DNA from 4 places in the Nocardia sp. NPDC004415 genome. Region 4 is predicted to be linked to each of the others. Evidence: riboswitches for the same ligand, from Rfam matches in the RefSeq annotation. Region 4 holds a riboswitch; each other region holds the start of a gene.
What was found. Region 4 has a riboswitch for S-adenosylmethionine ahead of ACWEMY_RS15930 (aminotransferase class V-fold PLP-dependent enzyme). Riboswitches for the same ligand answer to the same signal wherever they lie in the genome.
Positions count from the first base shown of each region.

Region 1: another riboswitch for S-adenosylmethionine. It lies ahead of ACWEMY_RS03215 (bifunctional o-acetylhomoserine/o-acetylserine sulfhydrylase); the one in region 4 lies ahead of ACWEMY_RS15930 (aminotransferase class V-fold PLP-dependent enzyme).
Region 2: another riboswitch for S-adenosylmethionine. It lies ahead of ACWEMY_RS11645 (AfsA-related hotdog domain-containing protein); the one in region 4 lies ahead of ACWEMY_RS15930 (aminotransferase class V-fold PLP-dependent enzyme).
Region 3: another riboswitch for S-adenosylmethionine. It lies ahead of ACWEMY_RS23600 (ABC transporter substrate-binding protein); the one in region 4 lies ahead of ACWEMY_RS15930 (aminotransferase class V-fold PLP-dependent enzyme).

Region 1 covers NZ_JBSGDP010000004.1:81,794-83,975, forward strand. The annotation lists gene ACWEMY_RS03215 (bifunctional o-acetylhomoserine/o-acetylserine sulfhydrylase) at 1-1,040, opposite strand, end outside; SAM riboswitch class IV at 1,121-1,231, opposite strand; gene ACWEMY_RS03220 (NADP-dependent isocitrate dehydrogenase) at 1,501-2,182, shown strand, end outside.
Region 2 covers NZ_JBSGDP010000018.1:63,716-65,897, reverse strand. The annotation lists gene ACWEMY_RS11655 (MarR family winged helix-turn-helix transcriptional regulator) at 33-482, shown strand; gene ACWEMY_RS11650 (SRPBCC family protein) at 533-985, opposite strand; SAM riboswitch class IV at 1,130-1,245, shown strand; gene ACWEMY_RS11645 (AfsA-related hotdog domain-containing protein) at 1,259-2,026, shown strand; gene ACWEMY_RS11640 (HAD family hydrolase) at 2,023-2,182, shown strand, end outside.
Region 3 covers NZ_JBSGDP010000060.1:7,316-9,497, reverse strand. The annotation lists gene ACWEMY_RS23600 (ABC transporter substrate-binding protein) at 1-991, opposite strand, end outside; SAM riboswitch class I at 1,028-1,120, opposite strand; gene ACWEMY_RS23595 (hypothetical protein) at 1,334-2,038, shown strand.
Region 4 covers NZ_JBSGDP010000029.1:36,689-38,870, forward strand. The annotation lists gene ACWEMY_RS15930 (aminotransferase class V-fold PLP-dependent enzyme) at 1-1,299, opposite strand, end outside; SAM riboswitch class IV at 1,348-1,462, opposite strand; gene ACWEMY_RS15935 (MarR family winged helix-turn-helix transcriptional regulator) at 1,646-2,080, shown strand.

The sequences.
Region 1 (2,182 bases), on a different contig from region 4:
TTGGGGGCCAGTTGCGTGATCCGCTCGTGCCAGGGCGAGGACTCGAGGCCCGCGTAGTACACCTTCTCCACGCCCGGCTGCTCGGCGACGAACTTCGCCACGGCCTCGGCGTTGGCCACGTGCCGTTCCACCCGCAGGCTCAGCGTCTCGATGCCCTGGGCGATGAGGAAGGCGTTGAACGGCGAGACCGCCGCGCCCAGATCACGCAGCAGCTGCACGCGGGCCTTGAGCGCGTAGGCGGGCGCGCCCAGGTCGGCGAAGACCGCGCCGTGGTAGCTCGGGTCCGGCTCGGTGAAGCCGGGGAAACGGGCGTTGCCCTCGGCGTCGCGCACGGTCCAGTCGAAGGTGCCACCGTCGACGATCACGCCCGCGACGGCCGCGCCGTGCCCGCCCAGGTACTTGGTGGCCGAGTGCACGACGATGTCGGCGCCGTGGGCCAGCGGCTGGATCAGGTACGGGGTGGCGACGGTGTTGTCGACGATCAGCGGCAGGCCCGCGGCGTGCGCGACGGCGGCGATGCCGGGGATGTCGAACACCGCGCTGCTCGGGTTGGCGATGGTCTCGCCGTAGAAGGCCTTGGTGTTGGGCCGGATGGCGGCCTGCCACTGGGCCAGGTCGTCGGGGTCCTCGACGAAGGAGACCTCGATGCCCAGCTTGGGCAGCGAGTAGTGGAACAGGTTGTAGGTGCCGCCGTAGAGGTGCGGGCTGGACACGATGTGGTCACCGGCGCCCGCCAGGTTCAGGATCGCGTAGGTCTCGGCGGCCTGGCCCGAGGCCAGCAACAGCGCGGCGACACCACCCTCGAGCGCGGCGATGCGCTGCTCCACCGCGTCCTGGGTGGGGTTCATGATCCGGGTGTAGATGTTGCCCGGCTCGGCGAGCCCGAACAGCGCGGCGGCGTGATCGGTGTCGCGGAAGGTGTAGGAGGTGGTCTGGTAGATCGGCAGGGCCCGCGCGTTGGTGCTCGCGTCGGGGGCCTGGCCCGCGTGGATCTGCTTGGTCTCGAAGGTCCAGTTCTCGGGCAGGGCAGAGTCGGTCATGAAAGTGCTCCAGGGTTGTGCGCCGGGGAATTCGTCAACTGGGTCGGATCGACGGACAACAACACATGGGGGCCTCCTGGGATGCGCGCTTGCCCTCGACCTTCGAGAGCCCGGTCATCACCCGGAGCACCCCACCGCAACTGGAGGGTTGCCGACCAGCGAGCCGGGGCTTGACGCTGGTACTCATGACCTTGCCGTCATGTTAACCGGACAAGCCCCCACACGGAAACTTCCCGGCTGAACGTAGCCTGGATCACGTCGCGATCGGCACAGTCCCGCACAGCGGGCCCTCCCATCGCGGTGAGGTCCCGGGCAGCAGTACGCTTGTCTTGTTTGCACCACACGTCCCGCCGACAACGCGGGGCATATACGTTGTCTGTTGGAACAGCTGGGGTCCGCTCACAAGCGTGTTCGCCTGGCCGTGCAATGAGGGCACCATCCTAGGAGGACACGAAGATCCATGTCCAAGATCAAGGTTGAAGGTACCGTCGTAGAACTCGACGGCGACGAGATGACCCGGATCATCTGGCAGTTCATCAAGGACAAGCTGATCCACCCGTATCTCGACGTGAACCTCGAGTATTACGACCTCGGCATCGAGTATCGCGACAAGACAGACGACCAGGTCACCGTCGACGCCGCGAACGCCATCAAGAAGCACGGCGTCGGCGTCAAGTGCGCCACCATCACCCCCGACGAAGCGCGGGTGAAGGAGTTCGGCCTCAAGAAGATGTGGCGCTCGCCCAACGGCACCATCCGTAACATCCTGGGTGGCACCATCTTCCGCGCGCCGATCATCATCTCCAACGTGCCCCGCCTGGTGCCCGGCTGGACCAAGCCGATCATCATCGGCCGCCACGCCTTCGGCGACCAGTACCGCGCCACCGACTTCAAGGTCTTCGAGGCGGGCACCGTCACGCTGACCTTCACCCCGGAGGACGGCAGCGAGCCGATCGTGCACGAGGTCGTGAAGATGCCGGAGGACGGCGGCGTCGTCATGGGCATGTACAACTTCAAGAAGTCCATCGAGGACTTCGCGCGCGCCTCGTTCAACTACGGCCTGCAGCAGAACTACCCGGTGTACCTCTCCACGAAGAACACCATCCTCAAGGCCTACGACGGCATGTTCAAGGACACCTTCC
Region 2 (2,182 bases), on a different contig from region 4:
GTTATCGAATGACGACCGGATACCATGCACCCATGACGTCCATGCCCGCCGCCGACCGGCTCGGTTCGTACCTCAAGCGCGCCGAACAGGCCCTGATGGCGACCAAGACCGCCGCGCTCAAACCGGCAGGCCTGACCGTCCCGCAGTACAGCGCCCTGCTGAGCCTCGCCGAGCACCCCGGCATCTCCGCCGCCGCGCTGGCCCGGCTGGTCGGCGTCACCCCGCCCACGATGAACACCGTCCTGACCAACCTTCAGGACCGCGGCCTGGTCGAGCGCACGCCGCACGAATGGCACAAGAACATCCTGGAAACCCGGCTCACCGAGGCAGGCCGGGAACTCACAGCCGACGCCGACGTCCGCGCCATCGCGGTCGAGCGCACCCTCGCGCAACGCTTCACCGCCGAGGAGCTGACCGCGCTCACCGCCATGCTCGTCCGCACGGCGGAAGCACTCGACGAGATCCGCGCCGACCTGCCCTGAAACGACGAGAGCCCGCCGGAAGCATCCGGCGGGCTCTCGCGACGAGTGGCCTAGCGTTCGGCGGCGGCCTTCACCCGTGCCAGGGTCTCCTGCATGCCCGAGACCAGGTCGGCCTCGAACTTGTCCTCACCACCGGCGGCGGCGTTGACCAGCGTGCGCACGGGGGCGGGGATGCCCTTGGGGTCGACGGTGCGGGTCTCCACCACGCGGGTGCCGCCCGCGGTCGGCTCGAGCTCGTAGCGCCACACGGTGCGGTTCTCCAGCATCCGGAAGGCCAGGGTCTTGTTCGGCTCGAACGCGACGATGCGCGAGGTGGTCGGCCACACCTTCCAGCCGTCCTTGTTGACGTTCACCGTCAGCGCGCCGACCCGCACTCCGCCCAGCGCGATCATCTTCAAAGTCGTCGGGCTCAGCTCGGGCATCCGCTTGAGATCGGCGAGCACCGCCCACACCTTCTCCGGCGATGCGGCGATGTCGATGCTGGCTTCGAGATTGTTCGGCAACGTTGCCTCCGGGATCGTGTGACGTTCGGTAACGCTCAGCATAGGCGCCCGCGACCGGCCGATCCTCGTACCGTGGGTGGATTATTTGCACCCTGCTCCGAACGCTGTTCAAAAATATTGCGGCCGAATACCTTTCGATGCGACGGTCACGAGTTCCAGCATCGAGCCCCGGCTAGCTGGGCGGCAACCCTCCATCGGCGGCGGGGTGCTCCGGGTGACGACCGGATGGTGAGGCGTCTTGCTCGCCATAAGCGTCCTTCTGGAGGTCTATCCATGTCTGTAGTCCAGCTCGACTCCACCGTGACCACCGCGTACGTGGTGGTCGGTGACCGATTCCTCGGCATCTCCGCCGACGACCGGGTGCACACCGTGTCCGGACTGGTCGCGTTGCTGCGCGGAGGGCGATTGCCCGCGAGTCAGGAACTGGCCGTTCACCTGGGGCAGGGCGTCACCCGGCACGATCTCGACTATCTCGAGCACGTGGCCGCGGTGCACGCGCCGCACCTGCGGGTGCGGGTCGTCGGCGAGATCGCCGAGCCCGCGCGCAGGCACCACGTGCACAAGTACCAGCACTCCAATGTGCTGCTGGCGGGCCTCACCAGGACCGAGGAGAACGTCTTCCAGGCCGATCTGCGCCTGGACGGCGACAACGAACTGCTCCTGGACCACCAGACCGGTGAGCACGTGCAGGGCATCGTGGTGATCGAGGCGGTGCGCCAGCTGTTCCTGGCCGCCTTCGAACTCGAATACGGCGTGCGCCGCCCGCAGGAGCACTTCTACATCGTCTGGAACAACGTGGACCTGCGGTTCACCTCGTTCCTGTTCCCGCTGCCCGCGACCCTGCACGCCCGGCTCACGCCGGTCTCCGTCGACGACCCCGGCAAGCTGCAGTTCCGGATCGAGACCGAGGTGCACCAGTTCGGCAAGCCGGTCGCCAGCTCGCGCATCGAGTTCACCGCCCTGCCCAACGAGCGGATCGCCCAGATCGAGCGCGCCAAGGCCGCCAAGGCAGTCGACGCCTACCTCGAGGTCTCGGCGTGAGTAGCGGAGCCGCCTTTTTCGACGTGGACGAGACCGTGATCACGGTCAAGTCCATGTTCACCTTCCTGCGTTTCTGGCTCGCCGAACTGGGTGACGACGGCACCGAGTACGCCCGCGTCACCGACGACCTCAAACAGCGGGCCGCCGCGGGGGCAC
Region 3 (2,182 bases), on a different contig from region 4:
GCGGGCCGAGCACGGTGTCGACGAGCTGCTGGCGGTCGAGCGCGGGCAGCAGCGCCTGGCGCACCGCCGGGTCACGCAGCGGACCGCGGGTCACGTTGAACTGCAGGCCGAACGGGGTGCCCGGGTTCGAGGTGGACAGCACCCGGCCGCCGGTCGCCTCGATCTGCGGGGCGTCCTGGGGCAGCGCGTCGCTGATGGCGTCGAGCTGACCCGACGACAGGCTGCCGGTGCGCACACCCGACTCCGGCACCACGGTGAACTCGATGCGGTCCAGGTAGGCCTCGCCCTTGTGCCCGAACACGGCCGAGCCCCAGTTGTATCCGGCGCGCTTGGCCAGCGTCGCGGAGATGTCCTGCTTGTACTCGGCGTAGGTGAACGGGCCGCTGCCGATGTTGTCGCCCGCGCACCGCGCGTCGGCGGACTTCGCATTGGTGGAGGCGGCCAGGATGCCGAGCTGCGGCGTGGAGGAAGCCTGCAGGAACTGCGCGTTGGGCTGACTGAACTCGACGCGGGCGGTGAGCTTGTCGACCGCGGTGGTGCCCACGTAGTTGGCCAGGTAGCTCACGCCCAGCGGCGCCTCGACGCCGCCGAGGCGGATGATCGCGTCGAAGGTGTCGCGCACCGAGTCGGCGGTGAGCGCGGTGCCGTCGCTGAAGGTGACGCCGTCGGCCAGATGGAAGGTGAACACCTTGGCGTCGGGGCTGACCTCCCATCGCTGCGCGAGCCACGGCGTGATCTCGCCGGTGGCGGGGTCCTGATCGGTGAGCGAATCGACGATCTGGCGGGCCACGTAGATGGTCTGGTTGGTGCCCGACTGGGCCGGGTCCGAGCAGGTCGGCGCGCCGGACAGGCCGTAGCGCAGGGTGCCGCCGGGTTGCGGCGGACCGGCGTCACCGCCGGATCCCGCGGTGTCGCTGCCGCAGGCCACCACGGTGGTGACGGCGGCGAGTGCTCCGGCGAGAGCGGCGAGGCGATGACGAGGACGGATCACGGGGTGACTCCAGGGATGCGTGGCATGGGTGAGAGACCTCCATCGGACCGGGCAGAAGCACCCACCCGTTCGACGGGTTGGTTGCTGCGACGTCGTCGAGCCAGGTCTCTCGGTCGCTCTGGATGGTTGCGCCCCGGCTGCTCGGAGCTGAACCAGCATGTGGCACAGACCGGATGGTTTACAACGGTAGAAATCAGCGTGAGCGCAGCAGTTGGGCGCGCGGTCCGCGACCGGCATACTGGCGCGGCATCAGGGGGAGGGGAGGGGCGTGTCCATCGCCCGGATCAGCGGTGTCGCGGAGTAGCGTCGGATCTCCGAGTGCCGACGATGAGGAGTTGCGCCGTGATCGTGCCGCGTCGTACCACCGCACTGACCGCGCTGACGGCCTGCGCCGCCCTGTTGCTGACCGCTCCGGCCGCCACCGCGCAACCGGCCACTCCGGCCGTCACCCGCGACGCCCCCGCCACCACCACCGCGGGCCCCGCCGACCTGCTCGGCGCCTACCAGACCGTCGTCGAGACACTGAAAGCCCTGGGCGTGCAGCCGTTCCTGTACCCCACGGTCGCCGCCAACTGCGCGGGTGACGGTCTCGGCCTGGTCCCCGCCGTCGCCGGTGCCGTCCCCGGCCCGTGGCCCAGCAACGCCGTGCCGATTCCCGGCCTCGACCTGACCACCGTGAAGTCGGGCCAGACCCTGTTCACCTTCCTGCCCTACGGCCTGGCCCCCGACACCCCCGCCACCGACACCGCGGGCATGCAGGTCGCCTGGCTCAACATCAGCACCGGCCGCGGCGGCCTGGCCTCGATGGGCTCGATCGCCGAGATCGTGCGCGCCATGGTCCCACCGGAAGTCCCGGTGGAACTGCGCCCCCTCGCCGAGAACGCCATCCGCGACTTCTTCTTCACCGCCATCCCCCTCGGCGGAGTCCGCGCGGTCCCCGTCGACACCGGCCACGGCACCATCCTCGCCGCCGTCTTCGGCACCACCGACAACGCAGGCAAATCCTGCTTCTTCTTCCCCACCATAGGCATCACCGAGGTCCCCTGAACCCCGCCCGCTACATCAGGGCATCTAGACCTCCAGGGGCCGCGCGTTCCGCGCAAGTCGACAGGTAGGTGTCTGTAACGGGCCGTGGGCCCGATACGAGATCCTGGCAGAGCTCTGCAGGTACACCACCGAAATCGAGCGGGG
Region 4 (2,182 bases):
GGCGGCACCGGCCGAGGCGTCGGGAGTCAGGGGGCGGGTTTCGGGGGTGGGGTTCCAGAGGCCGTCCGTGGCGGCGTAGGACCAGGTGGGGCCCTGGGTGACGAGGGTGGCGACGGCGGTGATCAGGCGGTCGACGTCGGCGGGGGTGGTGCCGAGGCCGATGCTGGCGCGCAGGGCGGCGTCGAGGCCGAGGCGGGCGAGCAGGGGGTGGGCGCAGAAGCGGCCGTCGCGGACGCCGATGGCGTGTTCGGCGGAGAGGTAGGCGGCGACCTGGCCGGGGGCGTACCCGTCGACGGTGAAGGCGACGATGCCGACAGAGTCGGAGCTGTCGGACCAGATGCTGACCAGCGAGACACCGGGAAGAGCACTCAGCCCGTCACACAGCCGGTCGGCCAGGAAGCGTTCGTGCGCAACGAGTTCGGCGGGATCGATGGCGGCCAGCGCGTCACAGGCGGCGGCGATGGCGGCCGCGCCGAGCACATTCGGCGATCCGGCCTCGTGCCGCTGCGGCGCGGGAGCCCATTGCACCGCGTCCACACCCACCGAGCGCACCGCGCCACCACCGGCCAGATACGGCTCCCCCGCGTCCAGCCAGTCCCGGCGCCCGACCAGCACGCCGGCGCCGAAGGGCGCGTAGAGCTTGTGCCCGGAGAAGGCGAGGTAGTCGATGCCGTTCTCGCGCAACGAGATCCGGCGATGTGGCGCGAGCTGGGCCGCGTCGACGAGGATGCGCGCCCCGCACAGGTGCGCGATGGTGGCCAGCCGCTCCAGCGGCAGCACCTCCCCGGTGACATTGGAGGCCCCGGTGATGGCGAGCAGCGCGGCGGGCTTGCTGCACAGTTCGGCGACGACGCGCCGGATGGTCTCCTCGACCGCGTCGGCGGCCTGCACGACCCGTCGCCCGTGCGCGGTCCACGGCAGGAAGTTGGCGTGGTGTTCGATGTCGAGCACCACGGTCTCGCCGGGCACGCACCCGGCCAGCAGGTTCAGCGAGTCGGTGGTGTTGCGGGTGAACACCACCACCTGGTCGTCGTCGGCGTCGAGGAACCGGGAGACGGCGCCGCGCGCGGCCTCGTAGCACTCGGTGGAGATCCGCGAGGCGTAACCGGCACCGCGGTGCACGCTGGCGTAGTACGGCAGCAGCTGCGAGATCCGGTCGGTGACCTGCTTCAGTGCCGGCGCGCTCGCCGCGTAGTCGAAGTTCGCGTAGGTGCTGGTACCGCCCTGCACGAGCGGCACCTGGAGGTCGGCACCGGAGACGGCGGCCAGGGCACAGGTGGGGTCGATTACTGCGGTCATGACGAAATCCCGTCGGCTCAGGGACTCGTTCCCGAGGGGGATGCTCCGAGTCCGCGCTTGCCGCGCCCACTGCGGACGGCGGCCAGGTCGTCACCCGGAGCACCCCACCGCGGAGGAGGGTTGCCGACCAGCTAGCCGGGGCTTGTCGCTGGTACTCGTGACCTGTTCCGAGAGTGGCAGACGATCCCCGCGGCTGTCAACCACCGCCGCGGAATCACCGCCCGACGGCCCCGCACGCGATTGCCCCCGGATTGCCCTCGCGCGCGAATCTCCGCAACCATCGGACGACTCCACGATGGAACAGCCAAATGATTGAGTTCCCCCACTATTTGTTAGAGTGGCCGCCATGTCCTCGAACCCGAACGCCGTCCGCGGCCTGCCGCGCTACCCGGTGTACGCGCTCGCACGACTCACCAAGGCCCTGCACGCCGAGATCGACCTCCCGCTGCGCGACCACTGGGTGCTCACTTTCATCGCCGAGAACGCCGATCTGACGCAGAAGAAGGTCGGCGAGGCGCTCGGTATCGACCGCAGCGAAGTGGTCCGGCTGGTCGACACCCTCGAGGGTGCGGGCCTGGTGGAGCGCACCCGCGACGGCACCGACCGCCGCAAATACCGGCTGCGCATCACCGACGCGGGCCGCAAACGCTGTAAGCGCACCGACAAGCTCATCGCCGAGGCCACCGCCCGTGTGCTGGCCCGCCTCGACGCCGACGAGCAGGCCACCCTGCACCGGCTCGTCCTCACCGCACTCGGCGACGAGGCGGAGCCGTCCACCTGAGCACCGGCGCGGCACGCCGCGCACCGAGTCGGAAACACCGTCCGGCGAGTACCGTTGGCATCTGGTGACCATCCCGTTTGCCCTCCGGTAACCCGACCGTGA